DNA from 3 places in the Paenibacillus favisporus genome. Region 2 is predicted to be linked to each of the others. Evidence: riboswitches for the same ligand, from Rfam matches in the RefSeq annotation. Region 2 holds a riboswitch; each other region holds the start of a gene.
What was found. A riboswitch is a leader RNA that binds a small molecule or an ion and turns the genes downstream of it on or off. The one in region 2 is predicted to bind cyclic di-AMP.
Positions count from the first base shown of each region.

Region 1: linked by a shared signal. The riboswitch ahead of ABID47_RS29545 (hypothetical protein) and the one ahead of ABID47_RS11550 (C40 family peptidase) in region 2 are both predicted to bind cyclic di-AMP.
Region 3: linked by a shared signal. The riboswitch ahead of ABID47_RS33390 (C40 family peptidase) and the one ahead of ABID47_RS11550 (C40 family peptidase) in region 2 are both predicted to bind cyclic di-AMP.

Region 1 covers NZ_JBEPLV010000008.1:185,201-195,032, forward strand. The annotation lists gene ABID47_RS29530 (urease accessory protein UreF) at 33-692, opposite strand; tRNA gene ABID47_RS29535 (tRNA-Leu) at 944-1,026, shown strand; gene ABID47_RS29540 (glutathione peroxidase) at 1,172-1,666, opposite strand; cyclic di-AMP (ydaO/yuaA leader) riboswitch at 1,976-2,186, shown strand; cyclic di-AMP (ydaO/yuaA leader) riboswitch at 2,309-2,481, shown strand; gene ABID47_RS29545 (hypothetical protein) at 2,619-3,008, shown strand; gene kdpF (K(+)-transporting ATPase subunit F) at 3,150-3,227, shown strand; gene kdpA (potassium-transporting ATPase subunit KdpA) at 3,297-4,976, shown strand; gene kdpB (potassium-transporting ATPase subunit KdpB) at 4,993-7,017, shown strand; gene kdpC (potassium-transporting ATPase subunit KdpC) at 7,075-7,692, shown strand; gene ABID47_RS29570 (Nramp family divalent metal transporter) at 7,759-9,108, opposite strand; gene ABID47_RS29575 (organic hydroperoxide resistance protein) at 9,350-9,769, shown strand.
Region 2 covers NZ_JBEPLV010000002.1:770,192-780,023, forward strand. The annotation lists gene ABID47_RS11535 (YdhK family protein) at 1-408, shown strand, start outside; gene ABID47_RS11540 (hypothetical protein) at 717-1,037, shown strand; gene ABID47_RS11545 (stage II sporulation protein P) at 1,175-2,185, shown strand; cyclic di-AMP (ydaO/yuaA leader) riboswitch at 2,509-2,640, shown strand; gene ABID47_RS11550 (C40 family peptidase) at 2,645-3,115, shown strand; gene ABID47_RS11555 (multicopper oxidase family protein) at 3,186-4,697, opposite strand; gene ABID47_RS11560 (copper ion binding protein) at 4,868-5,068, shown strand; gene ABID47_RS11565 (response regulator transcription factor) at 5,312-6,004, shown strand; gene ABID47_RS11570 (sensor histidine kinase) at 6,001-7,080, shown strand; gene ABID47_RS11575 (MFS transporter) at 7,312-8,757, shown strand; gene ABID47_RS11580 (metal-sensitive transcriptional regulator) at 8,968-9,318, shown strand; gene ABID47_RS11585 (heavy metal translocating P-type ATPase) at 9,563-9,832, shown strand, end outside.
Region 3 covers NZ_JBEPLV010000013.1:8,580-18,411, forward strand. The annotation lists gene ABID47_RS33340 (hypothetical protein) at 1-261, shown strand, start outside; gene tadA (tRNA adenosine(34) deaminase TadA) at 323-829, opposite strand; gene ABID47_RS33350 (ATP-binding protein) at 1,116-3,416, shown strand; gene rluF (23S rRNA pseudouridine(2604) synthase RluF) at 3,465-4,169, shown strand; gene motB (flagellar motor protein MotB) at 4,302-5,117, opposite strand; gene motA (flagellar motor stator protein MotA) at 5,101-5,901, opposite strand; gene ABID47_RS33370 (hypothetical protein) at 6,247-6,540, shown strand; gene ABID47_RS33375 (4a-hydroxytetrahydrobiopterin dehydratase) at 6,727-7,032, shown strand; gene ABID47_RS33380 (c-type cytochrome) at 7,116-7,475, opposite strand; gene ABID47_RS33385 (GNAT family N-acetyltransferase) at 7,640-8,128, opposite strand; gene ABID47_RS33390 (C40 family peptidase) at 8,350-8,841, opposite strand; cyclic di-AMP (ydaO/yuaA leader) riboswitch at 8,845-8,984, opposite strand; gene ABID47_RS33395 (C40 family peptidase) at 9,362-9,829, opposite strand.

The DNA.
Region 1 (9,832 bases), on a different contig from region 2:
AGCGGAGTGCCTTTGTGGTGTTGTTAAAGAGGTCACGAGGCGATATGGGAGTCGTTCTCCTGGATATTGACAAGGTCTGTGGGCAGGGAGTCTTTCTCCGCTGTCCATGCGCGCTCCATTTCAGCCGTCCATTTGCCGGCCAACGCTTTGGCGTCGTGAGGCGGAATGCTTAGCGAGCGGGCGGCGAGCTGGATGCATGTGCAGACCGCAGATTGCATATAGCCATAAACGGTGTGGTCGCGGCTGGATCCGAGCTGATAGTTGACATAGGCATGCGCCGTGGCCAGGCAGACGGGAGACAGCTCCTTCTGCGCGAGTTCGTCAAGAACCTTCAGATTGAGCCAGGGGTACAGGGCCTGGGCCAGTTTCAAAAGTCTTCTGCCCCGTTGGCGCACCGCTTCATCATTTTCATGTGCAGCGATTCTTCCGAGGATGTACCGGTCAATCCGGGCGATCTGACGGATATCCCGTTGGTCGGCAGCTGCGTAAATCGCCAGCATGGCCGCGCCGTCTTGGCGGACCAAGCGATTCATCATCGGATGAAGGATGAACCCTTCCAGCTCTTCCTGGCTCTGGATACGCCCTTCTGCAATTCGGGTTTGGAGGTCAAACACATGGCTGAAGCCTCCAACCGACAAGTCGTTATCCAGCGTTTGCACGTAATCGAGCAGTTTGGTGCTTTTGTCGTTCAACACGGTCACCTCCAGATTATTTTATGATAAGAAATATGACGTGAATTGCAGTTTGAAATCTTCGATCACTATTATTTGTAAGTTAATATTACATAAATATAGTGATTTGTCAATGTCAGGGCACTTAATCACTGTTTTTTTGTTTTTTAATGTTATATAATATTACATAAGTGATGTTATAATGCATTTCCCTTTACAATTCGGATGATTTTGTGTATAATAAAAAAGTTCGTTAAATGAACTTTGGATATGCGGTAGTGGTGGAATGGCAGACACGCTATCTTGAGGGGGTAGTGGGCGTACGCCCGTGGAGGTTCGAGTCCTCTCTACCGCATCTATGAACACAGAAAGAAGCTTCCTTGGAGAAATCCAGGGAAGCTTCTTTTTTGCTTATATTGCATTTTCGTATATTTCGGGGTCCCCGCAAAGCAAATGAATTCGGATCGAAGCAAGTGGCGTATATTGAGGGACTGCCTTGCCTATTCGCTTTTTCGGGACTCAAGCAGCTTGCGGATGTCGTTTTCGATTTTGTCCGGCGTTGTTTTGGGAGCATAACGCTTGATGACCCTGCCCTTGGAATCGACCAGGAACTTGGTAAAGTTCCACTTGACCGCTTTCGAGCCTAGCACGCCCGGCGCTTCCCGTGTGAGGTATTGAAACAGCGGATGGGCGTTGCTGCCCTTGACGTCGATCTTCTCAAACATCGGGAACGTGACCCCGTAATTCATCTGGCAGAATTCGCCGATCTCCTCGCTGGTACCCGGCTCCTGATTGGCAAACTGGTTGCTCGGAAAGCCGAGAATTTGAAAATGATGGTCGCGGAACTCGTCGTACAGCTCCTGCAGCCCGCGAAACTGCGGCGTAAATCCGCATTTGCTGGCCGTGTTCACGATCAGCAGCACGTCACCTTCATATTCCTTTAACGATACCTCTTTACCACGCAGCGTGTTCACTTGAAAATCATAGACGCTCACTGCCATCCTCCTCCTTTTTGCTGCTATGAATCATTATCCAGCCGAAGCATTTACCAAGCACGCAATTTAATTTTAAACGATTGAACTTTAATGTCAATGCGGGTATTCCTGCGAGCCAGTGTCCCCAAATGTCCTGTTTTCCATAAATGCGCCAAATCGGGAGCATAAAAGAGGTAGAAGTCAAAAAGCCAAAATGTAAGCGCTAATAAGAGCCTGAATGTTCCAAAATTCGCGGTTCATGATTTTTAGACTGCCTTTACAGCTTGGAAGGAGCGGGTGTATGATTCAGAGCGTATTCAATACAGTTTCCATTACTAATCGCTGAGTTTCCGCAAAAAAGCGCGGAAATCGGGGGAACCAAACGCGTGCCATGGAGCAGCGAACCGGTGTGAGAGTCGGGGGTCTGCTGCCAGCCGCAGGGGTGAATCCCGGCTACGGATGCCATGGATCCGGCCGGGTAGAGCGACTCTCACCGCTCGAATCCGTCAGCTAACCTCGTAAGCGTCGTTTGAGAGAGGAATGATGAAACTTGCGACCCGAATAAACTTTCGGATCACAGGGGGATCAGCTGACCTCTGTGTTTTTTTTACCCTTTTTTAGCTAATTGGAACGAAAGTGAGCATTCATCACAATCACATACACTTATCAATAACGCTTAATTTCGGCCGGAAACGGCCGGGAGCGGGGGAACCACAGCGGCCGCCTGGAATGGAAGCCGCCGGGGTGAATCTTTCTGGTACGGTAAGTACCGGGAGGTAGGGCGACTCTCACGCCCGAATCCGACAGCTAACCTCGTCAGCGTAACGGGAGAGGCAGCACTTGTCGTGCGCATTTTGAATATAGGACGATCCTACTCATATTCGTCCACATTCAAGAAGCCGCGGGAAAGGTCCTTCTTTCCCTGCGGCTTCTTTTGCGTATTCGCTGCTGCCGCACAGGAGGAGCATTTGAAATGGACAACGTCGTTATTGTGACCGCGCCGAATGAGGCGGGACGCAATTTTATCAAGCTGCTGATGTATTGGAAAAGGCCCTTTGCCGTTCTGACCAACAGTGCTCAGGAGGAACGCCTCTTGAGAAAAATGGGGGTGCAGCGGATCATCCGGCTGAATACGAATCACGCGGAGGATTGGGTGGTGCCCGAAATGGAGGTCGGCAAAATCTTTCTGTTTGAAAGCAGCCTCAACCTGACCTGCCGCTATTTGCAAATCTGCCGTCCCTGGACGTCGGAACCGGTATATGTCATTACGCAGAGGGGCAGCTCACCCGGCATTTACCGGGGGCTTGGTGCCGATCACATCATTTATACCTTAAACGGCGAAGTCGGATTTTTACTGAAATAAAGATGATTATAACCACGCAAAGGAGAGACCGGAAACGATGATGGATGTATATATGATACTTGCACTTGCTGCCACCTATGGCGTGTTCTTGTTATTTCTTCATTGGTGCGGCCGAGTGGTGGAAGAAGGGGGCAAAGACCAATGATTGTCGTTGGGGCATTCGCCGTGCTTGTCTTTATCTATTTGGTTTACGCCTTGATCCATCCGGAAAAATTTTGACCGGTATTTTAAATCTGTAAGCCTCAAGGGGCCAAAGCAGAACATGCTCGTAAGAGGGGGAAGCCAGCCTTGGATATTTTGCAAATTTGTATCGTGATTTTCGTGCTCCTGCTGCTCGTGAAGCCGGTAGGCACTTACGTATATCATATGTTCTCCAATGAACCGAACCGGACGGACCGGATCTTCGGCGGCGTGGAAAGAGTTCTATACCGGATCATCGGGCTGAAGCAGCGGGGCAGCATGAATTGGAAAAAGTACGCGCTCAGCATGATCGCAACCAATATCTTTCTGGTAGCGATCAGCTATATATTGCTCAGAACGATGGGCGCCCTACCGGGTAACCCGAGCGGAATCGGCAATATGGAGGCGAGCCTGTCCTTCAACACAGTCATCAGCTTTATGACGAACACGAACCTCCAGCATTACAGCGGGGAGAGCGGCATGTCTTATTTTGGCCAAATGATCGTCATCACGATGATGATGTTCACCTCGGCCGCCTCGGGCCTGGCTATCGCGATTGCTTTTATGCGCGGCATCACCCGCAGGGGTGAGGGACTCGGGAACTTCTTCGAGGATTTTATCAAGGCGCATGTCCGCCTGTTCGTGCCGCTCGCCCTCATCGTGACCCTGGTGCTGGTCGGACTCAAGGTGCCGCAGACGCTGGAGCCGATGCGGGCCGTGCAAACGCTGGGAGGCGGCGTGCAGCAGATTCCGCTGGGTCCTGTAGCCTCGCTGGAATCGATCAAACACCTCGGAACGAACGGGGGAGGTTTCTTCGGCGTCAACTCGGCCCATCCGTTCGAGAACCCGAGCCCGCTGACCAACGTGATCGAAATTCTCAGCATGTGGACGATTTCAGCGTCACTGCCTTACACGTTCGGACGGTTCGCCCGGAACAAGAAGCAGGGCTGGATGATTTTCAGCGTCATGATGACGCTGTTCGTAGCGTTCCTGTGCCTGACGTATTTCTCGGAAAAAGCCGGCAACCCGCTGATCAACCAATTGGGAATCAACAGCTCGGCCGGCAGCATGGAAGGCAAGGAGGTGCGCTTTGGTATCGCGCAGTCCGCGTTGTTCACAACCGTCACCACCGCCGCAACGACGGGGTCGGTCAACAACATGCATGATACGCTGACGCCGCTGGGAGGACTTGCGCCCTTGGCCGAAATGATGTTGAACGTCGTGTTCGGCGGCAAGGGAGTCGGCTTCGTCAATATGATCATGTATGCGATCCTTGGCGTGTTTATCTGCGGCCTGATGGTCGGCCGGACGCCGGAATTTCTGGGCCGGAAGATCGAAGCCCGGGAGATGAAGCTGATCGCGGTGGCGATTCTGATGCATCCCTTCATTATTCTTGCGCCGACGGCGATTTCGTTTATGACGCACCTGGGAACCGACGCCTTCTCAAATCCTTCGTATCACAGCTTGAGCCAGTCGCTCTATGAGTTCACCTCCTCGGCGGCGAATAACGGCTCCGGGTTCGAGGGATTGGCGGACAATACTGTATTCTGGAACGTTAGCACCGGTCTGGTGATGCTCCTCGGCCGATATATTTCGATTATCGCGCTGCTCGCCGTTGCAGGTTCGCTGGCGGTGAAGCAGAAGGTCGCCGAGACTCAGGGCACCTTCCGGACCGACAACAAGCTGTTCGCCGGCATTTTGACCGGTACCGTGCTGCTGATCGGGGCACTGACATTTCTTCCGGTTCTCGTTTTGGGGCCGGTCGCCGAATTTTTAACACTTAACTAAAGAGGTGGAGCAAGTCATGAGCGGACAACGCAAAAGCATGCTGTCTGGCGGCATTGCCAAACAGGCGCTGAAAGACAGCTTTATGAAACTGAACCCGGCCGTAATGATGAAAAATCCGGTCATGTTCGTTGTGGAGGTCGGCACCTTCGTGGTGCTGCTGATGGTTCTTTTTCCTTCTTATTTTCATACCGAGGGACGGATAGGGTTTAATCTGACCGTGTTTCTGATATTGCTCTTCACCGTCCTGTTCGCGAATTTCGCGGAGGCGCTGGCAGAAGGCCGGGGCAAGGCCCAGGCCGATACGCTCAAGAAGAGCAAAAAAGACACGACGGCGAACAAAATCGTGGGCGGCGAAATCAAGGTCGTCAGCTCGGCCGAGCTGCGCAAAGGCGATGTCGTCATCGTCTCCCAGGGCGAGATGATCCCGGGTGACGGGGAAGTCATGGAAGGCCTTGCATCGGTGGACGAATCAGCGATTACCGGCGAATCGGCACCGGTGATCAAAGAAGCCGGCGGCGATTTCAGCTCGGTCACCGGGGGAACCCGCGTCGTCAGCGACCAGATCAAGGTGATGATTAAAAGCGATCCGGGCGAATCGTTCCTGGACCGGATGATATCCCTGGTCGAAGGGGCGGCGCGCCAGAAAACACCTAATGAAATTGCGCTTAACACGCTGCTTACAACACTGACTTTGATATTTCTGATAGTGGTTGTCACGTTGGCACCAATTGCCAAGCATTTCGGCATTTCGCTGGATATCCCGGTGCTGATCTCCCTGCTCGTATGCCTCATTCCGACGACGATCGGCGGGCTGCTGTCCGCCATCGGCATCGCGGGCATGGACCGGGTTACGCAGTTCAACGTGCTGGCCATGTCGGGGAAAGCCGTCGAGGCATCCGGCGACATCAACACAATCATTTTGGATAAAACGGGCACGATTACCTTCGGTAACCGGATGGCGAGCCAGTTCATTCCAGTGGGGGGCGCGGATTACACAGAAACCGCCTATTGGGCAGCTGTCAGCTCGGTTAAAGACGAGACGCCGGAAGGCCGCTCCGTGCTGGAGCTGGTGAAGAAGCAGTCGATGGAGTTACATCCAGAGGCGGATGGAGAGTTTATCGAGTTCAAGGCGGAGACGCGGATGAGCGGCATCGACCTGGTGGATGGGCGGCATGTCCGTAAAGGGGCGGTGGACGCGGTGAAGCGCTGGGTGCAGGCCCAAGGTGGAAGTATTCCGGCGGATCTGGATATGGAATCCGATAAAATCGCGTCGGAAGGCGGTACGCCGCTGGCAATCGCTGTGGACAGCCGTATTTACGGGTTGATTCACCTGAAGGATACGGTCAAACCCGGCATGAAGGAACGCTTTGACCAGCTCCGGCAAATGGGGATCAAGACGATCATGTGTACCGGCGACAACCCGCTGACCGCGGCTACGATCGCCCGGGAGGCGGGCGTCGACGATTTTATCGCCGAGAGCAAGCCGGAGGACAAAATCGCGGTCATCCGCCGCGAGCAGGCCGAGGGCAAGCTGGTCGCCATGACCGGCGACGGCACGAACGACGCGCCGGCGCTGGCTCAGGCTGACGTCGGGCTCGCGATGAACAGCGGCACGGCGGCCGCGAAGGAAGCGGCCAACATGGTCGACCTCGATTCCGATCCGACGAAGATCATCGAGGTCGTGGCCATCGGCAAGCAGCTGCTGATGACCCGCGGCGCGCTCACCACGTTCAGCATCGCGAATGACGTGGCCAAGTATTTTGCCATCATTCCCGCCATGTTCATGGCCGCCATCCCGGAAATGAACGTGCTGAACGTCATGAAGCTCGGCTCGCCGCTCTCGGCGATCTTGAGCGCTTTGATTTTCAATGCAGTCATTATCCCGCTGCTCATCCCGCTGGCGATGAAAGGGGTGGCCTACAAGCCTGTAAGCTCGTCGCACCTGCTCAGCCGCAACCTGCTGATCTTTGGCCTTGGCGGTGTAATTGCGCCTTTTATCGGCATCAAGCTGATTGATCTGGTGGTTCATTTGTGGATTTAGACAGAATGAACTAAAGAAATGGATAAGCGATAGATTATGAAAAAGGGATGATACGATATGAAAACGACAGTGACGACGGCGGTCGGCGAAGAAAAGTGGAGCGGTTCCTTGTGGGGTGTCGCACTGCGCACGAGTCTGGTGCTGATCGTCCTATGCGGGATTGCGTATCCGCTGGTGAGCACCGGCCTGGCCCAGCTGATCTTTCCAAACCAGGCGAGCGGCAGCATGCTAAAGGACAGCACGGGAAAGGTCGTGGGTTCCGAGCTGATTGGCCAGTCCTTTACGGACCCTTCCTTCTTCCAGGGGCGGGTTTCCAGTATTGATTACAAGGCAGAGGGTTCGGGATCGAACAACTATGCCCCGTCCAATCCCGAGCTGCTGAAGCGGGTTCAAGCCTCGATCGCAGATTGGCAAAAGAACAACCCTGACGTGCCAGTCAGCGAGCTTCCGATGGACCTGATCACCAACTCGGGCTCCGGGCTGGATCCCCATATTACACCCGAATCAGCGAAAGCCCAGGTACCGCGGATCAGCAAGCTCCGCGGCGTTTCGGCCGATGAGCTGGACCGCCTCGTTGAGCGGAACACAGAGGGCCGGGACCTCGGCGTATTCGGCGAGAAGCGGGTCAATGTGCTGAAGCTGAACCTGGCCCTGAGCGAGCTCGGCAAGTCCTGATATTTAAAAAAAGCTCCGTATCCATGGAATCCATGAGATACGGGGCTTTTATTGTGTCCGTTGCTATTAACTGAAAATGGTCTGAACCAGAAGGTACACGTTCAGGACAATGATAAATGCCGCCACGACCCAGGCCAATATTTTGACCCAAACCGGATTGACGAATTTGCCCATAAGCTTCTTGTCGCTAGTAAACTTGACCAGCGGAACCACCGCAAACGGCAGCTGGAGGGACAGGATGACCTGGCTCAGAATGAGCAGATCCTCGGTGCCGCTCTCGCCGTAGATGGCCGTCACGATGACCGCCGGGATGATGGCGATCATCCGGGTGATCAGCCGGCGCAGCCAGGACGGCAGCCGCAGGTTCAGGAAGCCCTCCATGACGATCTGTCCGGCGAGGGTGCCGGTCAGCGTCGAGTTCTGGCCTGATGCCAGCAGGGCGACGGCGAACAAAATGCTTCCGAGCGTCGTTCCGAGCAGCGGCGTCAGCAGATGGTACGCATCGCTGATGTCGGCGACCGTAGTCATCCCCGCCTTGTGGAATGTCGCCGCCGAGACGATCAGGATCGCCGCGTTGATGAACAGGGCAAGCGTTAGCGCAATCGTCGAATCCCACGCGGAAAATTTGATGGCTTCCCGCTTGCCCTTGTCGGTGTTTTCGTACTGCCGGGTCTGCACGATCGATGAGTGAAGGTACAGGTTATGCGGCATAACGGTCGCGCCCAGGATGCCGATGGCGATATAGAGCTTCTGATGATCGGTCACCAGATCGGCTGTCGGGATGAACCCGGTGAAGATGCTGGCGGCATCCGGCTTGGAGAGCCACAGATCGATCCCGAAGCACAGTCCGATCGTCACGATCAGCACGATGACGAGCGTCTCGATCGCCCGAAAGCCCTTGTGCTGCAGCAGCAGCACGAGCAGGACGTCGAGGACGGTGATCAGCACGCCGTACAGGATCGGAATCCCGAACAGCAGCTTCAGGGCGATCGCCGAACCGATGACTTCGGCCAGATCACAGGCTGCGATGGCCAGTTCACACAGCACCCACAGACCGATGCTGACCGGCTTGCTGTAATGGCTGCGGCACGCCTGCGCCAGGTCGTGGCCTGTAACGATGCCGAGCTTGCTGCACAGCGACTGGAGCAGGACGGCCATCAGGTTCGACAGCAGGATCACGGCCAGCAGGGAATAGCCGAACCGGGATCCCCCGGCGATGTCCGTCGCCCAGTTTCCGGGATCCATATAGCCTACAGCCACCAGATATCCGGGGCCGACAAAGGCCAGAAATTTGCGAAAAGTCGAGGCGTTCACCGGGACTTTCATAGATTGGTTTACGTCAGACAGCGAAGTTCGTTCCTTCGGTTTCTCCCACGTATTGGACTTGGAAGGATGTATAATTTCGGTGTCTTTCATATGCATCACACCTTATTAAAATTATTGTAATGTAATAAATGTTCTACTATTCATTGTACTCATACAAATTTGTTTGTCTAGGGAAACTTTTATGTGGTTGTACAATTATTTTTGGGACACACAAGAATGGGATGCACACCTCTTCTGAATAGCCATTACCCGAAGGATCCCGTTTCAAATAGAAAGGATCGCTTTAATTAATGAGGGTAGGGTCAAATTTCAGGAAAAGGAGTCGATGAAGATGAAAGCTCTATATACGGCAACGGCAACGGTCCATGGCGGCCGGGAGGGTTCGGTCGCATCCTCCGATGGTGTCCTGAAGCATGAACTCAGTATGCCCAAAGAATTAGGTGGAGCGGGCGGCAATGGAACCAATCCCGAGCAGCTGTTTGCAGCCGGGTACGGTGCCTGCTACGAAAGCGCACTGGCCAATGTGGCCCGTCAGGCCGGCGTGAAGCTGAATGATGTGGAGGTCACTTCCAACGTCATGATCGGCAAAGACGAGAGCGACGGCGGTTTCCGCCTTGCGGCCCGTCTCGATATCAAGCTGCCCGGGATCGAACGTGAACAAGCGGAAGAGCTTGCGAAAAAGGCGCATGAATTTTGCCCGTATTCCAAAGCCACGCGGGGGAATATCGATGTCGAGCTGAACGTGATTTAAATAACGCCAGGATGTATCCGAACGTCTATCGACGTACCTTCATAGAAAACTGGCCGCGTTTCG
Region 2 (9,832 bases):
GTTCCTGCAGGGTTAAAAGAAGCTCAAAATCCCACATATAAAGTTGGAGATGAGGTTGTGATCCATGCCAAGCATATGGAAGGCATGGATGGAGCCAAGGCTACAGTGGTCGGTGCCTACGACACAGTGGCTTATGCTGTAACGTATACTCCAACCACTGGAGGTGAACCCGTTCCCAATCACAAGTGGATTATCCAGGAGGAAATAAAGGATGCGGGTAGTGAGCCCTTGCAACCAGGAACTAAGGTGACCATTGAGGCTGATCACATGGAAGGTATGAAAGGCGCAGAGGGCACCATTGACTCTGCTGAAAAAACAACGGTGTATATGGTTGACTACACGCCAAGTACAGGAGGAAACCCCGTTAAGAATCATCAATGGGTAGTCGAAAGTGAACTTTCTAAATAGAAAAGTTTTGAAGCAAAAGAGTGATGTCCATGTGGCATCATATCCAACCAATGCATATTCACGGTGGACCATTTGAAGACGTGCACAAGACGGTGGCAGTCTGATGATGATCTTGGATGTTACCGAATAGGAGAAAGCTCCACCTTTAGGTGGAGCTTTCTTTTTCAACAATACATCCTCAGGTAGACGTTATACCAATGGGTTCTTATTAGAATATTGGGGCGGCCTTTGCTGCGCTCGTATGGTCTAATGCTGAAAATAACCCGGCACTTAGCCTTCCTATGCAAATATTGCAAGAGGTAACAGGGTTGGCATTACCCAGGGAGGAAACAATTAAGGTTTTTTCGCTATCAAATCCAGAAAATTTGAGTGATATATTTAAAAGAGCTGGTTTTAAAAATGTCGACATCCGCTCCGTTCGGCACCTTCAGCGGATTTCATCGATCAAGGAGCTGCTTCTACACCAAAAAGAGATGGCATCCGGCATGATGGGTAAGGGGTTGGTAAGTATTAATGATGAAATACGATCTCGGTTGATATTGAAAATCAAGGAGGCTTTCGAACCCTATGAAGGAAAGCGAGGAATAGAAATTCCTGGAGAGTCCCTTCTGGTTCATGGAACCAAATAAAGATCTTCCCGAAAGGAAGGATATCCTTCCTTTCGGATGGTTTCCCTTCTTTACTTTGGAATGTGTCGTCTGTTCTATTCTATGAAAATACGGAATAAAAATAGACTACACACAACAATAAAGAAAGGGAGAACTACATGCCAAAACCAACTGCATTTAAAGGACTAGGGGTATTTACATTCCTAGCATCTTTCATTATCTCCTTAAAAATCATCCCGTTGTATATGGATGCCCCCCCTTTACCCATGAAAGAGGTACCTGAGCATCAGGTGAAAATAAATGATCCGCTCATCGAAACGGGCCGCCAAAAAACTATAGCGGTTACGTCTTCATTAAAGACAACCCCTTCATCTAAAAGTGTGACAACGCCCCAAGCGTTGAAACAAGATAAAAGCAATCTGCCATCTGATACGAATCAGGCCAATACAAGGTTAGCTACAAAGAATCAAATTACTACTCCAGTTACGAAGAAGTTGCCCCAAAAGAGTAATCCGGTTCATTCAGGTCCACCTCAGGTCCTTATTTACCATACGCACAACCGGGAATCTTGGCTGCCAGAACTCGAGGGGAAGAAGAATCCAAGTCAGGCGTTTGACGCAAAAATCAATGTTACTTTATTAGGAAAAGATTTGGCTTCTAAGTTAACGGCAAAAGGCATGAGTGTCATTCAATCCACCGAAGATTACGCCAGTGAAATCCATAACTTTAATTACGCAAAATCATATGTATATTCCAAGGCTACACTCACTCAGGAACTGTCTAACCATAAATCTATCGAATATGTGTTTGATATCCATCGAGATTCAGAGTCTAAAAATCGTACAACGATCCAATTCAACAATGTTGATTATGCTCAATTATATTTTGTGGTCGGAAGGGATAACTCAAACTGGGAAAAAACAATGCAATTTGCCACTAGGATTCAAAATAAACTAAACAAAAGGATACCAGGAATCTCCAAAGGCATTTATCAAAAGGATCATTCGAGTGGTAATGGTAAATATAATCAATCCCTTGTCGAATCCAGTGCCTTGATAGAAATAGGAGGAGTGGAGAATATGCTGCGAGAGAATTATCGTACGATCTCCATCTTGGCTGATGTCATTCATGAGATTTGGCATGAAGATCATGGTTCGACTGTGTCTTGATAGATAAATACCTTTAACCGATCTGGCAATGCCAGATCGGTTTTTTTGTTTGGCGCCTATATGAATATTTGCCTTGGTTTTTTTCTTGCTCGGAATCAATTCTTTACAAAATTGTTGTTTTTTCTTGTGTAACATGTTCCGTTACTCAGATAAGTAACTTGATTTCGGGATACAGAAATCGACAAACTCTATGTATTTTCGCTGCAACTTCAATAAAATTCAACAAATACCAGTAGGGAAAGGTACGGTTAATGACAATCTTCTAAATTAGGCATTGACAAAAAATCTGATTATATACTACATTATGTAGGGTTACATTTTTTTAATAATTATTGCCGAATTTCTTGAAATTGAAAACGGGGGAACCATTTTGGGGTGAAATATTCTCATTGAAGAATAGAGGGAACCTTCTACCGAACCCTTAGCTAACTCCGTAGGCATCGGAAGGAGAACTACATAGTGAAGAAAGTAATGTTGTCATTGATAGGTGCGGCCATTGTTTTTTCAGCAAGTGCAACCAGTTCCTTTGCCAGTTCCGTTAAACTCGAAAGTGAGGTGGATAAGGTCGTAGGCACTCCTTATCAGTGGGGTGGCACAACAGTGGCTGGTTTTGACTGTTCCGGTTTTATTTTATACATATTTGATAAATTCAATTTAGATTTACCCCGCACATCTAAAACACAGGCTCAAGTCGGAACCCCAGTAGATCGTGAAAACCTTAGAGCAGGAGACCTGGTATTCTTTAATACGGACGGTACGGGAATATCTCACGCGGGTATTTATATCGGCAATAATGAGTTTGCACACTCTTCAAGCAGTAAAGGCGTTACCATTAGCAAATTATCCGATTCATATTATAAAAATCGGTATGTTACAGCACGCCGCGTCGTGAGTCAACAAAGTTACCTGAAAATGATCAGCGAAATTTGATCTAGTCGGGATAAGCCAACTAATTCAAAAATGAAAGCACCGGCTGAAGTCAGCCGGTGCGTTTTGTTGTTTATTCAGGGACGTTGTTCACATTGGGATCAGGCGTATAATTATTTTGATAATCATCATACATCACATCAGTTACCATTCCAGCGGACGCGTGGTGTAAATCGTGGCAATGGAACATCCATTCACCGGGGTTGTCAGCTTCAAAGGCAACTTCATACGTTTCGCCAGGTTTGACGTTCTGCGTGTCCTTCATGATCGGAGATCCTTGAACGGGCTTGCCATTCTTGCTCAAGACCTGGAAGAAATGGCCGTGCAGGTGCATCGGGTGATCGTCCATTTTGGATTGATTTACAAAGGTCACCTTTACCTTATCTCCTCTTTTTACTTTGATTGTATCCGTGTCCGGAAAAACCTTTCCATTGATCGTGTAAACCATCTCTCCATTTCTCATCTCGGTATTTAGATTCATTGTCACGACTTCATCAAAAGTTTGATCCAAAGAAAATGCGGACGCAGACAGGCTTCCGTACTCCTCCAGATCAAAATCGGGAAGTTCTTCGGAGGCATCGGAAGGGTCGGGCTTCGCATTGGAACCTTCGTATTGAATCATGGCTCTCATATTTTGTGCTCGATTATCCTTCGCGTGTTCTTCAAGTAACCAGGTTCCGGGATGATCTGCGGTAAATTCAATGTCATACCGTTCACCGGGAGCAATCGAGACGAATTGATCCTTGATCACAGCCGGGTCATTCACGGGCTGCCCGTCGGATGCAACAACCTTAAAGGAATGACCGTGTAAATGCATCCGGTGCGTGATGTAGCCGGCGTTAATCAACCGAAGTTTTACTTTTTCACCCTCTTTAACGGTAAGCTTATCGATCGCATCACCTGTTTTTCCGTTGATCGTATAAAGGTCATACATACTCATATCATGTCCTGCCATATTCATCCCACCGTTATCCATGTTCATATCTTCAGAACTCATCCATTCATCGAGCACAAGGGTGTAATCGCGGTCAGCTGTATCTTGGGGGTCTTCGACTACAAGAGAACCATACAAGCCTTTGTCCACTTGATTCACACTGTCTTGATGTGAATGGTACCAATAAGTACCCGGTACGGTAGCTTTAAATTCATAGGTGAAGGTCTTTCCGGGTTCGACAGCATCTTGTGTGACTCCTGGAATTCCGTCCATGTTGTTGGGAACCGGATAGCCGTGCCAATGGATGGAGACAGGCTGCTTGAGGTTATTTTTCAAGTTTATTTTGACCGTATCCCCAACCTTTACCCGGACTTGTGGACCGGGAACCGAGTTGTTAAATGTCCAAACAGGAATGGTTTTTCCCTTTTCCACTTCGAGATTACTCTCCTGTGCGGTTATGGTGAATTCTTTACCATCCACAACAGGTGTTGCTGTTGTCAGTTTAGCGGATGTAGCGGATTCACTGGAGTTGGAAGTGGAGTTTGAACCCATGCTCATTTTTGAATGATCCATACCGTTCATATTGCTTACTTTCGAGCAGCCAGCAGCAAAAACGGCCACCGAGCTGGCGAGGATTATTGTTCTTAATATCGCTGCTTTCATTTGAAGAACCCCTTTCTAATTCTTTTGATGTAAACCTCATTCATCATAAAGTAAACATGTATAGAAATGATGAAGATGGCTGGGGTAGTATAACTTTAGGCTTGAATATTATACTATAGGGGGGTATACTAATGATAAATCGAAAGGAGGAGTCGAAATTGAAAACCATTACTTTAAACGTAAACGGAATGAGCTGTCAACACTGTGTGAATTCCATTGAAGGAGCTCTTAAGCAAATAGGGGCTGGGGGGAAGGTTAACTTGTCCAACGCCTCTGTTGAAGTTCAATTCGATGAGACCAAACTTACGGAAAGCAAAATTAAAGAGACCATCGAAGACCAGGGTTATGATGTTGTCTAAGTAATAAGTTAAGTAACCTTGAAGTGATATATAGAGGTGCCAAGAAAGCCTTGGCGCCTCTAACTATGCTCGGAACAAGTGAATCCTTAATAAAAGGCATTGATGTCGTCAAAATGAAGAAAATCGGGAAGAAACATAACAGGTCATTTCGTTGTGAGAAATGATCTGTTTGATTATAGTCTTGCAGAGAACGGAAGTTGAGGCGTAGAAAAAAGAATCAGTCTATACGTTTGGAGGGAATTCATGCGTAGAATTTTAGTTGTTGAAGACGAGGAGAAAATCAGAGAAGTCATCATCGCTTATTTAAAAAAGGAAGGGTTTGAAGGGCACGAAGCGGCTACAGGGGAGAGTGCATGGAATGAATTAGCCAATCAACCTTTTGATTTGGTTTTATTGGATCTTATGCTTCCCGACATGAACGGAGAGGATTTATGCCAGAAAATCCGAACAGCTTATCCCACACCAGTTATTATGCTGACAGCTAAATCGTCCATTTCACATCGTATTCATGGATTGTCGGTTGGGGCAGACGATTATATGGTGAAGCCTTTCGATCCTCAAGAACTCATAGCCAGAATTCGCACTGTACTGCGGCGAACCAATCAGCAAGAACTTCTGGCCGATCGATTAGAATATGGCGAAGGACGTCTGATGATTGATAGCCATGCCAAACAGGTCTTCGTGCAACATAAACCCATCAGTTTAACCCCATCCGAATATAAATTGCTTTTAGTTATGGCGAGAAACTCGGAGCGTACGTTTTCCAGGGAAGAATTGATTGAACTCGTTATGGGGTTTGAATTTGATGGAGACTCGCGTATTATTGATCAGCATGTCAAAAATTTGCGTCAAAAAATGGAGGAGGACCCGAAGAACCCATTATTCATCCGGACTGTTTTTGGAGCAGGGTACCGCTTTAATGGGGGAAGTTTATGAAACGTACATTATCCTTTCGCTTAAGCACAGTTCTGATTTTATATACCGGTTTTATTTTGGTGATCGCTTCGATTGCTATGATCAATGCAACCCACTACCATTTTCAAATGTATGGACGCGAAATGTCCGAAGCGCAGCATTCAGCGGATTCACTGAATTCTCACTTGGAGCAAGCGATTATACAATCCATTGGCTTAACGATTGGGGGAGCTTTAATCGTCTCATTTGTGTTAAGTGTGTATATCGCCAAACGGATTTCGTCGCCATTAATCAGCATGAAAAATATTACATTAATCATGGCCCGAGGAAAACGGGATGTCCGTCTCCCGTTGAAGAGTTTGCCCAAAGATGAGCTGGAGGAGCTGGCCGCGTCCATCAATCACTTAGCTGAACAACTGGAGCAGCAAGAAAAATTGAGAATCGCTATGACCGAAAATATTGCCCATGAGTTGCGGACACCCTTAACCACATTGAATAGTTACCTCGCTGCTATTCAAGACGGAATATGGGAGCCTACTCCGGAACGGATCCAGTCCAGCCGTGAAGAAATTCACCGTTTGATTCAGCTGGTTCATGATTTGGAAGAGCTTCAAATCGTTAATTCCATCGATTTTCAATTCATGCTTGAGCAAGTCTCCTTAAAGAAGTCTATGGATCAAGTCATGGACCTCATGCGTCCTTCATTTCAACAAAAGGGAGTTAACCTGGAGAAAAAAGATATACCCGATGTTTGCGTGATTGCCGATGAAAGCCGGCTTATTCAAATCTGGACAAACCTGTTATCTAATGCATTGAAATATACACCTGAAGGCGGTACCGTTGAAGTCAAGGGCACCGTCCGGTTAGATCTGGTCCAAATTACCGTCTCAGATAATGGCATAGGAATTCCATCAGCGGATCTTCCGCATATCTTTGAGCGTTTTTATCGGGTAGATAAATCACGCAGCCGTAAAATGGGTGGCGGTGGGCTTGGATTAGCCATTACCAAAACGTTGGTAGAGCGTCACAGTGGGCAGATATGGGCTGAAAGTGAAAATGGTGCACAATTTTACGTACAGTTACCGATACAAAGGTGAGGCTTATAATGACTGCAATTCATGACGCTCCTACCGGGGCGTTTTTTGCTGTTCCAATATTCATTGGTTAAAGAAAAAAATAAACCGCTTGACAATATAGGGTAGGGGGCTATACTATATTCACATCGAAACCGGGAATTTATGGCATTGATCACCTCGTTCACTGACGGCCGTCACGAGCGTGAAAGGGATGAAGGACCGGTTTTATCTCTCTAAAGGAGGATTATAGAAATGACAACTCAGTCTCAAGGTCTTGCCCAGGCTGATCCGAGGCGCTGGATGGCACTCGCATTGTTATGCCTTGCGAATTTTATGGTGATTATGGATACATCGATTATCGGGGTAGCTTTGCCCGCTATTAAAGAAGCGCTGGGGTATTCCCAAGAAAGCTTACAGTGGGTGTTTAACGCATATGTTATTTTCTTTGGCGGCTTTCTATTGTTGGGGGGCCGGTTGTCTGATCTGTTTGGACAAAAACGCATGTTCATGTGGGGGTTTCTTATTCTAACTGCAGCCTCGTTACTTGCAGGGCTAGCATGGAACGATACTGTACTCAACATCGGCCGAGCGCTCCAAGGCTTTGGGTCTGCACTCATTGCACCATCGGCGCTAACGATCGTTATGATGTTGTTTAGCGGAAATCCCAAGGAATTAGGAAAGGCTTTGGGATTCTGGGGGGCATCCGCTGCTGCAGGAGGTTCGGCGGGAGTGTTTCTTGGCGGTGTCATCACCGAATGGTTAAGCTGGGAATGGACATTTCTGATCAACGTCCCTGTCGGAATTCTTGCCCTGATATTGTCTCCCGGGCTTTTAGCAAAAGGAACACGCAGAAAAGGCAGCATTGATATCGTAGGATCCGTATTTGTTACGGCGGCATTAGTTTTAATGGTGTATGGGATTGTCACCGCAGAACATAACGGATGGGGAGCACCTACGACGATATGGACCCTGATTTTAGGTATAGCACTATTTATTCTTTTCCTCATTGTTCAGGCGGTCAAAAAGGAACCGCTTGTACCGCTTCGAATTTTTAAGGCACCTAATCTAGCAGCAGGTAATATCGCACTGTTAATGTTATCAGGGGGATGGATTCCACTTTGGTACTTCCTCAATCTCTACATGCAGCAGGTTTTGAAATTTTCAGCTTTTACCGGCGGTGTCGCATTGCTGCCGATGACCATTGTCATCGCCATTTTCATGATTGCGATAACGGGCAAGCTCATCGCCAAAATTGGCGTAAAAGCGAATATCGTGATAGGTTTGACTGCCTTAGGAGGTTCGATGATTCTGTTCTCCACGAATACGCCCGTAGACGGAACCTTCTTAGCGAATGTGCTGCCGGCTTCACTTTTAGGTGCGCTCGGGATGTCTCTGGCTTATATTCCTTCCATGATGTCTGCCATGAACGGAGCTAAGCCTGAGGAAGCAGGGCTTGCATCAGGGCTTGCCAATACAAGCTACCAGATTGGTTCAGCAATCAGCTTGGCGATCATGGTTGCCATTGCAGCAACAACGACTTCGGCACAAGCAGGTGGCGATCCAATGGCAGCTCTGAACAGTGGATTTCAAGCTGCATTCTTGTGGTCGGGTATCGTTGCATTTATTGGCGCTGTATTGGCATTGATTTTCATTCGTTCACCAAAAAAGGCTGGCTCCGACATCTCTAAATCGATGTAATCTTTTTAACTTCAGTCACCTTGTGGCTGAAGTTTTTTGACTCCGGCTAATTTTAGGTGATTTGGCGGCAGAGACATGAATGGGTGTTATCAACTTGACTTTATAGGGGTAGGGGGTATATATTGAGTGCAAGAGATTAATCATGCTGTGATATATGAAGTAAACCAATACGTTTGTAAGGATCTTTATACAGGAATGGAGGCAGGGACAATGAGTGTTGAACTGGAGACGGTAGAAAGTTCTTTAGCAGAAAATTCAGGGTGCTGCTCAAGTGAGGAACTGGGGCGAAAGAGCCATCATTCCGAAAAAGAAAAAAACAATATGATATCCAGATTGAACCGTATAGAGGGTCAGATTCGAGGGATCAAAGGATTGATCGAAAAAGACACTTACTGCGATGATGTGTTAAACCAGATTGCCTCGGTGCAATCGGCTTTAAATGGGGTCGGTAAGCTTTTACTTGAGCATCACATGAAGAGCTGTGTTATCGATCGGATCCAAGAAGGTGACACTGAGGTTTTAGATGAGCTATTGAAAACCATGAATAAGTTAATGAAATAAAGACCTTTAGAGGCAGCGATCACGCTGCTTTTTTATTTTGGATCATCATATAGGGTACTGGGGTACACAAAAAGAATCTAGAAAAGTGTTGACTGTTTATAGGGTAGGGGGGTATACTAAATACAAAGAAGCTGTTGGAAAGCAAAATAAACGCTTTAATATAACAACCCATGAAAAAAGTAATATCATGCAAGTTTTAAAACTGTGAGAATGCCTTTGCCATTATCCTCTAGGAGTGATGAACATGGAAGCCGTAGCTGGAAAAGAGAGCAAACAGACGACGCTGCAAATTACAGGAATGACTTGTGCTGCATGCGCCAATCGTATTGAAAAAGGACTGAATAAACTGGAAGGTGTTTCTTCAGCCAACGTGAACTTTGCCTTGGAAAAAGCAAGTGTAACGTATGATCCAGGTAAGGTAGGCGTCGATAAGTTGGAGGAAACGATAAAAAAACTCGGGTATGATACGGCGAAAGAAGTCGTTGATTTTAACCTCGAAGGAATGACCTGTGCT
Region 3 (9,832 bases), on a different contig from region 2:
CTGAAGAACTACCTGAAAGTTAACCAGTTCGAAGTCAACACGGCCATCAATAAAGATAACTTCCCTGCTTATCAGGGTGCTGTGATGAACGTGGAAATGAACGATCCGGAAACGAAGGACAACATGAAGCTGTCGCTTGAGGCGACGAGCCAATACAGCAAGATCAATGAGAAGCAAACCTTCAGCATCGGCATTCCAAAAGAAGCGGATGTTATTACGATGGAGCAGCTTCAGGAGAAAATGGGAGCTACGGCTTACTAAGCAGCCCCCGTACGAATCACAACAGCCCGGCCAGGGTTACTGGCCGGGCTGTTTGTTTGTGTCAGGCTTTGCCCCGCAGCTTGCGGAAAAACTGCGTCAGCAGCCCAGCGCATTCCTCCTGCAGCACATCGGCAATGACCTCGGTGCGGTGGTTGAAGCGCGGCTCCTGCAGCAGGTTCATCAGCGTCCCGGCGCACCCCGCCTTGGGATCGTAGGTGCCGTAGACGACCCGCGGGAGGCGGGACTGGACGATCGCGCCGGAGCACATCGGACACGGCTCCAGCGTGACGTATAGCGTGCAGTCCAGCAGGCGCCACGATTGTACGGCGATACTGGCTTCCCGGATGGCGACAATCTCAGCGTGGGCGGTCGCGTCCTGGGACGTTTCCCTTAAGTTATAGCCCCGCCCGATGATCTCCCCGTTGCGGACGATGACCGCTCCGATCGGCACCTCCCCCAACTCCTCCGCCAATTTGGCTTGGTGGATCGCCTCGCGCATCCAGTGTTCATGACAATCATTATCCACAGACTCATCCACATGAAGCGGATGTTTCGTTTGATTTTCCAACGTAAAAGTGCCTCCCTATACCGAATTTCGGCTTATTCAGCGAACAAGCATTCTATTGTTAACATGCTGTGCATAAAATTGTGGATAACTATTTGATTACGCACAGAATTATCCCCAATTTATTAAATGGTGCTGTGAATATGTTGATAAGTTGTGGACATGCTGCGTTATTTCGAGTTAAGCCGATCATTTTCGACAAGCTTTTCAAATATCGGCCTACAGAGTATGATGGAATAGATTATTCCAATTATCGCCAAGGCAAGATTAGAGGTGACCCGATGTGTCAATGAAGAAGAAACTGTCCCTCACCATGGCCGGTTCACTCTGTCTGATTTTACTTTTAAATATTATTCTTAGTTTGTACACAACGCAAGCCAGTTTACGCCGGGAAAGCGAACGCAAAATGCTGCTGGCCGCCAGGCAGGTGGCCGCCTCCATTGAGCAGAGCCAGGAGAGCGCTGGCATGGTCGAACGCCAAATCGGGGAGCTGCTGCATGTGGCTGCCAAATTGGCTGCCAAAGAGCTGGACCCGGATATCCAGAACATTACGAACGAGCAGCTGGCCAAGCTGAGCAAGCAGGTGGGAGTCACCCATATCGCCCTGCTGGTCCGAACCGGTGATGATATTATCATTGCCAAGTCCTCGGAACCTGCTGAGCTCGGTCTCTCCACCAAAGACTGGGGATACTGGTATAAGGCGTTTAAGCAGCTCTTCGAGCAAGAACGCGTAACGATTCCGTACGGAGCGGCTGCCGACCATTTTTGGACCGGACCGTTTGAATATTCGAACTCCAAGCCGAACGTAATCGATAAATGGGGTTATTATTATGACGCCAAACGAAACTATATCATTGATCCGTATATTCGCACTGATTCCCTCCATCAGATCGGCACCCATATCCCGAGTCCGGAGGAGGTGCTCGACAAAACGAAGAAAATCAATGGGGAGATTCTTGAAATCAGCTGCATCAATCCGCAGACCTTTGCGGGCGTCCGAATGTCCGGACAAGGATATGTCCATGATAAGACTAAGCTGCATAATCGGCCGATACGCTACGGTACCTATACATATATCGACCTCGAAAACGACAAACAGGCTGTGGAGAAGGCGGCACAGACAGGAGCGAATGTCGTTTATGAAACGCGCATCGATGGTAAAAAGCTGTTAAAGAGCTTTATCCCTGTGAACAGTGCGTCTCAGGCATCCTACATCATCAGCATCGTCATGGATTATGCGCAAATATCCAAGGTATTGCAGAAGCAGCTTGTCTCTTATATATCGATTTCGGCCTTTCTGTTGATTTTATTCGTCATTGTAAGCTATAAGCAGGCCGGATATTTCATTCGGCCGATCGATGCGATTCTGGGTAAAGTGAAAAACGTCGCCCAGGGGCGCTTTGATACGCCGCTCGTCATCAACAGCAAGGATGAGCTCGGATTGCTTGCCGCCAAAATCAACACGATGACCGATAATCTGAGCAGCTATACCGACCAGCTCAAGCAGGCCGTGGAAGAGAACCGCTCGGTGAAAGAGCATCTGGAGTCTGTCATCCAGCAGACGGCGGATGCGATTCATACGACGGACCTTGAGGGGAATATCCTTCAGGTGAATCAAGCTTTTGAAAAGCTGTACGGCTGGTCAAGCGATGAAGTGGTCGGTAAGCGAATCAACCTGGTTCCCGGCCATTTGGAGGGGGAAGTGCAGGCAAGGCTTGACGCTTTAATGCAGGGCGAACAGCTGCCGGCAGTAGAAACGGTCCGAATCAGGAAGGACGGGACCCCCGTGGAGGTCAGTATCAGCACGTCCGCGGTCAGGGATCCGGAAGGAAAGGTCGTATCGTTCATCAGCATCTCAAGAGACATGACGGAACGCAACCGGATGGACGAGCTGCTCCGCCGGTCCGAGAAGCTGACCACGGTCGGGCAGTTGGCGGCCGGGGTGGCGCATGAGATCCGCAACCCGCTCACGACGCTGCGGGGATTCCTGCAGCTGCAAGAGTATAACAACCGCGTCGATCCGAAGCACAACCAGATCATGCTGTCTGAGCTGGAGAGAATCAATCTGATCGTGAGCGAATTTTTAATTTTGGCCAAGCCCCAGGCAGTGCACTTCCGAAATAAAAATGTTCGTGATATTTTAGAGGATGTGCTGTCGCTGCTGAACAGTCAGGCCAATCTGCACGGCATTGAGTTCGTGATGGCCTCCCAGACGGACGAGACGGACGTTCATTGCGAGGAGAACCAGCTGAAGCAGGTCTTTATCAATTTACTGAAAAACGCCATGGAGGCGATGCCTGAAGGCGGCGTCATCTATATTGAACTGTTCCGGCCGGATCCGGACCACCTGGGGATTACGATTACAGATGAGGGCGTAGGGATTCCTGAGCACCAGATGGAGAAGGTGGGAGAACCGTTTTTTACCAACAAGGAAAACGGGACTGGCCTTGGCCTGATGGTCAGCCAGCGGATTGTGGAGGGCCATAAAGGATCACTTCAGATCGAGAGCGCCGTTAACAAGGGCACTCAGGTTACGTTAACGCTGCCGGTGGCACAGCCGGAGCATGGGGAAGGACCAGAACGGGAATGATCCGAACTCTTGTCCGGGGTAAACCATAATGAGATGGGGTTATAAGCTTTGAGAATTAACAAATATATCAGTGAGACCGGGTATTGTTCCCGGCGTGAAGCGGATAAGCTGGTAGAGAGCGGGAAGGTGACGATCAACGGCGTTCAGGCGGTGTTGGGAAGCCAGGCGGAGGAAGGGGACGACGTCCGCGTCAACGGCCGGCCCCTGCAGGCGAAGAAGGAGACGCATGTCTATATTGCGCTGAATAAACCGGTTGGGATCACCAGTACGACGGAGCAGCATATCAAGGGCAACATTGTGGACTTCGTGGGCCACTCGGAGCGGATTTTTCCGATCGGCCGGCTGGACAAGGATTCCGAGGGGCTCATTCTCCTGACGAGTGACGGCGACATCGTCAATAAAATACTGCGGGCCGAAGGCAAGCATGAGAAGGAGTACATCGTCACGGTAGACAAGCCGGTTACGCCGTCCTTTTTAACAGGCATGGCCAGCGGGGTGAAGATTTTGGGCGAAATGACCCTTCCCTGCAAGGTGACGCGGATCTCAGAGCGGGTGTTCAAGATCATACTGACCGAGGGGAAAAACCGGCAGATCCGCCGGATGTGCAGCGCCTTCGGCTACGAGGTGCGCCGACTGCAGCGGATCCGGATTATGAATATCCATCTGGGATCCTTGGGCAAAGGGAAATGGCGGGATTTAACGCCGCAGGAAAAGGAAGAGCTCGGACAGCTGCTGAATTACCGCCTAGGGTAGAGAGGGGCCAGGCCTGATACAGGGTGAGGGCTTCAACCTATTAGCCCATTCCCTGAGACATGTGCCGTCTACTATCAAAAAGGCTGCTCCCTTTATCCAAAGGGAACAGCCTGTCCATTAGTTATCGCTATGCTATTTTTTATTCGTGGTTACCGGGATTTGCTCGCTGATATTCTGGTACTTCCGGATGATGGATACCTCGACGCGGCGGTTTTTAGCACGGCCGGCTGCGGTATTGTTGGAAGCCACGGGCCGGAACTCGCCGAAGGCGGTGGAGGTGAACTTGGCCGGGTTGAGCTGCTTGTTGGTGAGCAGAATCTTCAGGAAGTTCAGCGCCCGGTTGGAGCTCAGGTCCCAGTTGGACGCGTACTCGCTGTTCGAGATCGGCATATTGTCCGTATGGCCGGACACGACGACGTCATACGTCGGGAACTGCTGAAGCATGCTGCTGATGGCGAGCGCCAGCTGGCGTGACTCAGGCTTCACCTGAGCGCTGCCTGAAGCAAACAGGGCGTTGTCGCTGATCGTGATCGTAAGCTGCGATTGGTTCAGTTTGGTATCCAGCTGGTTCGTCAGGCCGTTCGTTTTGATATATTGATCCAGCTGCTGCTTCAGCTTCTCCAGGTCTTCCTGTTCCTGCTTGGCCAGCTGGGCTTTCTGTTTCTTGTCATTGTTATTCGTGACGATGCTCTCTTGGGAGTCTTTTTTGCCCTGGTCCATATTTTTATCCATCGGCAAATTCGACCTGAAATTGAGCACGCCGTTTCCGGTGCTGAGGGCATTGTTGAAGGCCTGGCTCATTTCCTCAAATTTCTTGGCGTCCGTGGCGCTCATGGAATAGAGCACGATAAACAGGGCCAGCAGCAGTGTCAGCAGGTCGGCATAGGGGAGAAGCCAGGATTCGTCGGCATGCTCCTCATGCGGTTCATGTCTAGTCTTCTTGGCCACCTGAACCATCCTCCTTCTCATTCATTTGAGCGCGCTCGGAAGGGGTTAAGAAGACGGAGAGCTTCTGGCTGATCGCAATGGTGGATACGCCGGATTGAATCGACAGCAGTCCTTCCACCATCATGAGCTTGAGCTCCACTTCTTTTTTGGACAGGCGTTTCAGCTTATTGGCGATCGGGTGCCACAGGACATAACCGGTAAAAATACCGAGCAGTGTCGCAATAAAGGCCGCGCCAATCGCGTGGGCCAGCTCGGCCATATTCTCCATCTTGGTCAGGGCGGCGATCAGGCCGACGACGGCACCAAGCACCCCGAGGGAAGGAGCATACATACCGGCTTGGGAGAAGAGCAGGGCACCTGCACGGTGACGCTCTTCCGTCGCCGCAATATCTTCCATCAAGACGTCGCGGACGAACTCCTGGTCGTTACCGTCGATAATCATGCGCATACCGTTGCGCAGGAAGGCGTCGTCGATTTCTTCGACCTTGGTCTCCAGAGCGAGGAGGCCTTCTCGGCGGGTGATGGAGGCCCACTCCATGAACAGGGTGATGAGCTCTTGACGCTGCATGAGTTTTTGTTTGACGAAGGTCATTTTTAACAGCTTCGGGAACTTTTTGACCTCAGACATCGGAAAGCCGATAAACAGCGTAGCGGCGGTTCCGGCGAGAATAATGACATAAGCGGCGGGCGTCAGCAGGCTGACGATCGGGGCGCCCTTCAGCACCATGCCGACTAGGACTGCAACCACACCGAGTATCAGGCCAACAATCGTTGAAATTTCCATTGCACACCTCATCCATGAGAAATAGAATTGAATCCTTTCGGAATCGACCGCGTTTACATCCTTGCAACATGGTCGCTTTCACAAAAAACGGTTTATATTATTTATCGACACCATTCTCTTTTTTTTTAAGGGATATTTTCCGGTATAATGAAATGACAAGGTTCATCTGTCCTACAAAATCAAGCCTAAGCAGCATACCCTGCAGGGAATAATCACAGCACAAACGGGTGACGAATGGCCCACTTGATGCCCCGACCCAGGGGCGCATGGAGCAGGGCGTTCACCATTCACAATAATCGCTTATAGATCGTATGAGTAACTAAACTTCGATATGGAGGGAATGGCATGGGTGTTAAGCATGGTCGTGACTATGACGGCATATTGACCGATTTGACGGCAGCTGTCGGGGAAATTCCGGACAGTTATTTATTTTTTGAAATGGCGGAGCAGGATTGGATGCAGCTGGGTATCGAAGAGAAACGTGAGGTGCATGAGGCGCTGGCGGAGGATTTGTTCTATGCGCTGGGAGCCGAACCTGTCATCACTGTTGGAAGCGGTGTCGTGATGTATGACAAGGACCATCACCGGATCAACCTCTTGATCGGCGACGAGGAGCTGACCGTAGTCTCACTGATATAGTCCCTGGGGCCGGATGGATTTTATAAACCCGTCCATGGTAAGATATTATTCGTATGTACTCTCCTTGGAGAAGCATGATTACATTCAGGGATGAATACAATGGGTAAAGGTTTTTCGCCCGAGCATACATTAATGACACATCCTGGTGAACCTCGGGGATGTTAGGTTTCAGGGAGGAACGGAAGAATGGTATATACGCAAGAAGAAGTAGAAACGCATTTGTCTAAGCTGGAAGGCTGGGAGCTTGAAGAGGGCCGCTGGATCGTGCGCAAATACGTTTTCTCCAATTTCATGAAGGGCATTTCCTTTGTGGATGAGGTTGCGGCCATTTCAGAGGCTTTTGGCCACCACCCCTTTATTACGATTGATTATAAAAATGTGACGCTGCGTTTGACTTCATGGGATGAGGGCGGGATTACGTCCCTGGATGTTAAGGAGGCCCACCAATTTAACGAACTGTTCGAAAAAATGCGTTCCGGCGAAAAAAGGTAACGAGAATAATGCAGCAAATAAAAACACGCTTTGCGATGAACGTCCCGTTCTTCCAAAGCGTGTTTCTGTATGCATTACAACCGTTATTTCTTCTCAGCCAACCACTGGGCCACATTGGCGATCTCTTCAGCTTTCAACTTGTCTTTAAAGGATGGCATGCCGCCCTTACCTTTAGTGATAATGGTGTAAATCTCTTCAGCGGACAGTTGGCTTCCGATCTTTTGAAGGTTCGGGCCTACGGCACCCTGAAGCTGATCCCCGTGACAGCTAATGCAGCCTTGGTCTTTAACCACAGCTTCGGCCGCTGCGGCGTCCATCGTGACTTCCGGCATGGTCGGCTTCTCTTCTTCCGCCACCTGCTCTTTGCCTGGAAGCGTAAACATGAGCACAATTGCCATAACCACTGCGATCGTTAATACACCGCTCATGATCCATTTTTGCATCCGTTTTCGTCCTTTCTATGTAAACTGTCATTCTTCATTCCTTCATTATAACGGAACAAGCCATCACATCAAATAGTTTGTGTCAAAAAAGCAAACGAATCCAAACTTGGGGCCACCAAAAATACACAAATTTGTACCATTTTTATGATGATGGAGTTTTCAAGTTAGATCCCTTCATAGACCATACAGTGAAACAGCTGTTCACCTTCTGGGGTCAGCTTGGGGTAGGTATCAGCGATGACAAACCCCGACTTCCCGTAAGCCCGGATGGCCCGCTTATTCCATGTATGCACTTCAAGGTCGATTTCGTCCCCTGGCCGTTTATCACGGGCTGCACCGACCACAGCCTGCATAAAGCTCTTACCCAGCCCCTGGCCGCATAAATCAGGCCGCATGCCAACACCAAGCCGGGTCACGCCTGCCAAGGGAAAGAACTGCGCGAACCCGCACAGGGTATGTTCAGCATCCAGGACGGACACATATTGGCTTTGCCTCACCTCAGGATCACCAAATTCAACGCCAAGCGCCTCCATCTGATCCCACGGCAGCCAGCCGTATAAATCGTATGGAGGTTCGTACACCCAGCCGCAGACGGTCTCAGCATCCTCCCGCGTCATCGGGACGATCATGAAGCTCTCATGTTGGAGGTTCATGTGCAGATCTCCCTTCCAGACCTCCCTGTAGGATTTGAACATTAGAGAAAAAATATTCCGGATTGTCCCAGATATCTGTTTAATTTCGGAATAGAGGGGTAAATGAGGAGTAGCGGGCGGGAATGGAAGGGTTACCCATTTCTGTCCGCAAAAAATCCCGCAAAAGGAGATTTCGGCAAAAATCTCATTCTACGGGATCTCGTACCCTTGCTTTACCTGCATTACTGGACGTCATCTACGTCCTCGGAATCGACGGCGGCGGTTTTGTATTTATCCGTACTCATGATTCGTTTGGCGCCAACGTAGCGGTTGACGTAGTAGCTGTCGCTCAGAGAGCTGATGATCACACCGCGAGAAGTGGAGGCATGTGCGAATTTTCCGTCGCCGACGTAAATTCCGACATGGGATACTCCGGCTCCCGATGTATTAAAGAATACCAGGTCGCCTGCTCTCAGATCACTGCGGGATACGGCCGAACCCATGCTGAACTGGGAACCAGACTGATGGGGCAGATCGATGCCCAATTGATCAAATACGTACATTGTAAATCCCGAGCAGTCAAATCCGTTTGTTGTGGTTCCGCCCGTTCTGTACTTGGTTCCGATCGCACTGTCAATCACTTTATCCATCTTGGAATCCGCGAAAGCGCTTCCTGTGCCGACCGTGAGCACGATGGCGAAACTCATGACTGCTGCTGCAAGCTTCTTCTTCAAGTAAAATACCCCTTCCGGCGCCTGCGAGGTTAGCTTAAGGATTCGGTAGAAGGCCCCCTATGATCCCTCTGAAGCAAGATCAATTCACCCATAACTGGTTCCCCCGCTTTCCTTAGTGTGAGGAAATTCGGCATGAACTTTTTACACTATGTATAATTCCCTGCTACTTCTTATTCGTTCGCAACTTTGTGTCAGGTAAAGATTACAAAGTTGTTACTATCGCTGGGACTATTGTAACAAAGGAATCGGACTTTGGCAATTGTTTCTAACAGAAAAAGAAGATTTGTAGGAAAATTTATAGGAAATGATGTTTATTTGTTGGCCGAGTGGGTAAAAGAAATGACAAGGGTGGAAAAAACAGGAGAAAACCGTGGATTTACTCGTTTAAAAAAATTTTTTGAAATGCTGTTACCTTTTCGGTGGTTCTTACGTCTAATAAGTAACAACAAACCCGCGGGGCGATTTCGGCAAAAATCAGCGGCGCGGGTTGTTCTGGATATGCATTGTTTTCGAGAGATAATCAATTGTAAACCGCAGCTTGGTATTTGGCCGTACTCATGACCCGTTTGGCGCCAACGTAGCGGTTGGCGTAGTAGCTTTGGCTCAGTTTGCTGATGGTAACGCCTTTCGAAGAGGACGCGTGTGCGAATTTTCCGTTGCCGATGTAAATGCCGACATGGGAAACGCCTGCGCCTAGGGTATTAAAGAAAACCAGGTCTCCTGCTCTCAGCTGGCTTTTGGAAACAGCGGTACCTGTTTTATACTGCGCAGCGGATACACGCGGGAGGTTTAACCCCAGCTTTTGGTACACGTAACGGGTAAAACCGGAGCAATCGAAGCCGTTCGTAGTTGTTCCGCCGGTTTTGTAAGAAACGCCGATCGTGTTGTTAACGATGTGATTCAGAGATGAATCCGCAAATACGCTGCCGGTGCCCATGGAGAACGCAAGTGTAAGGCCCAGCGCTGCGGCTGCCAACTTCTTCTTCAAAAA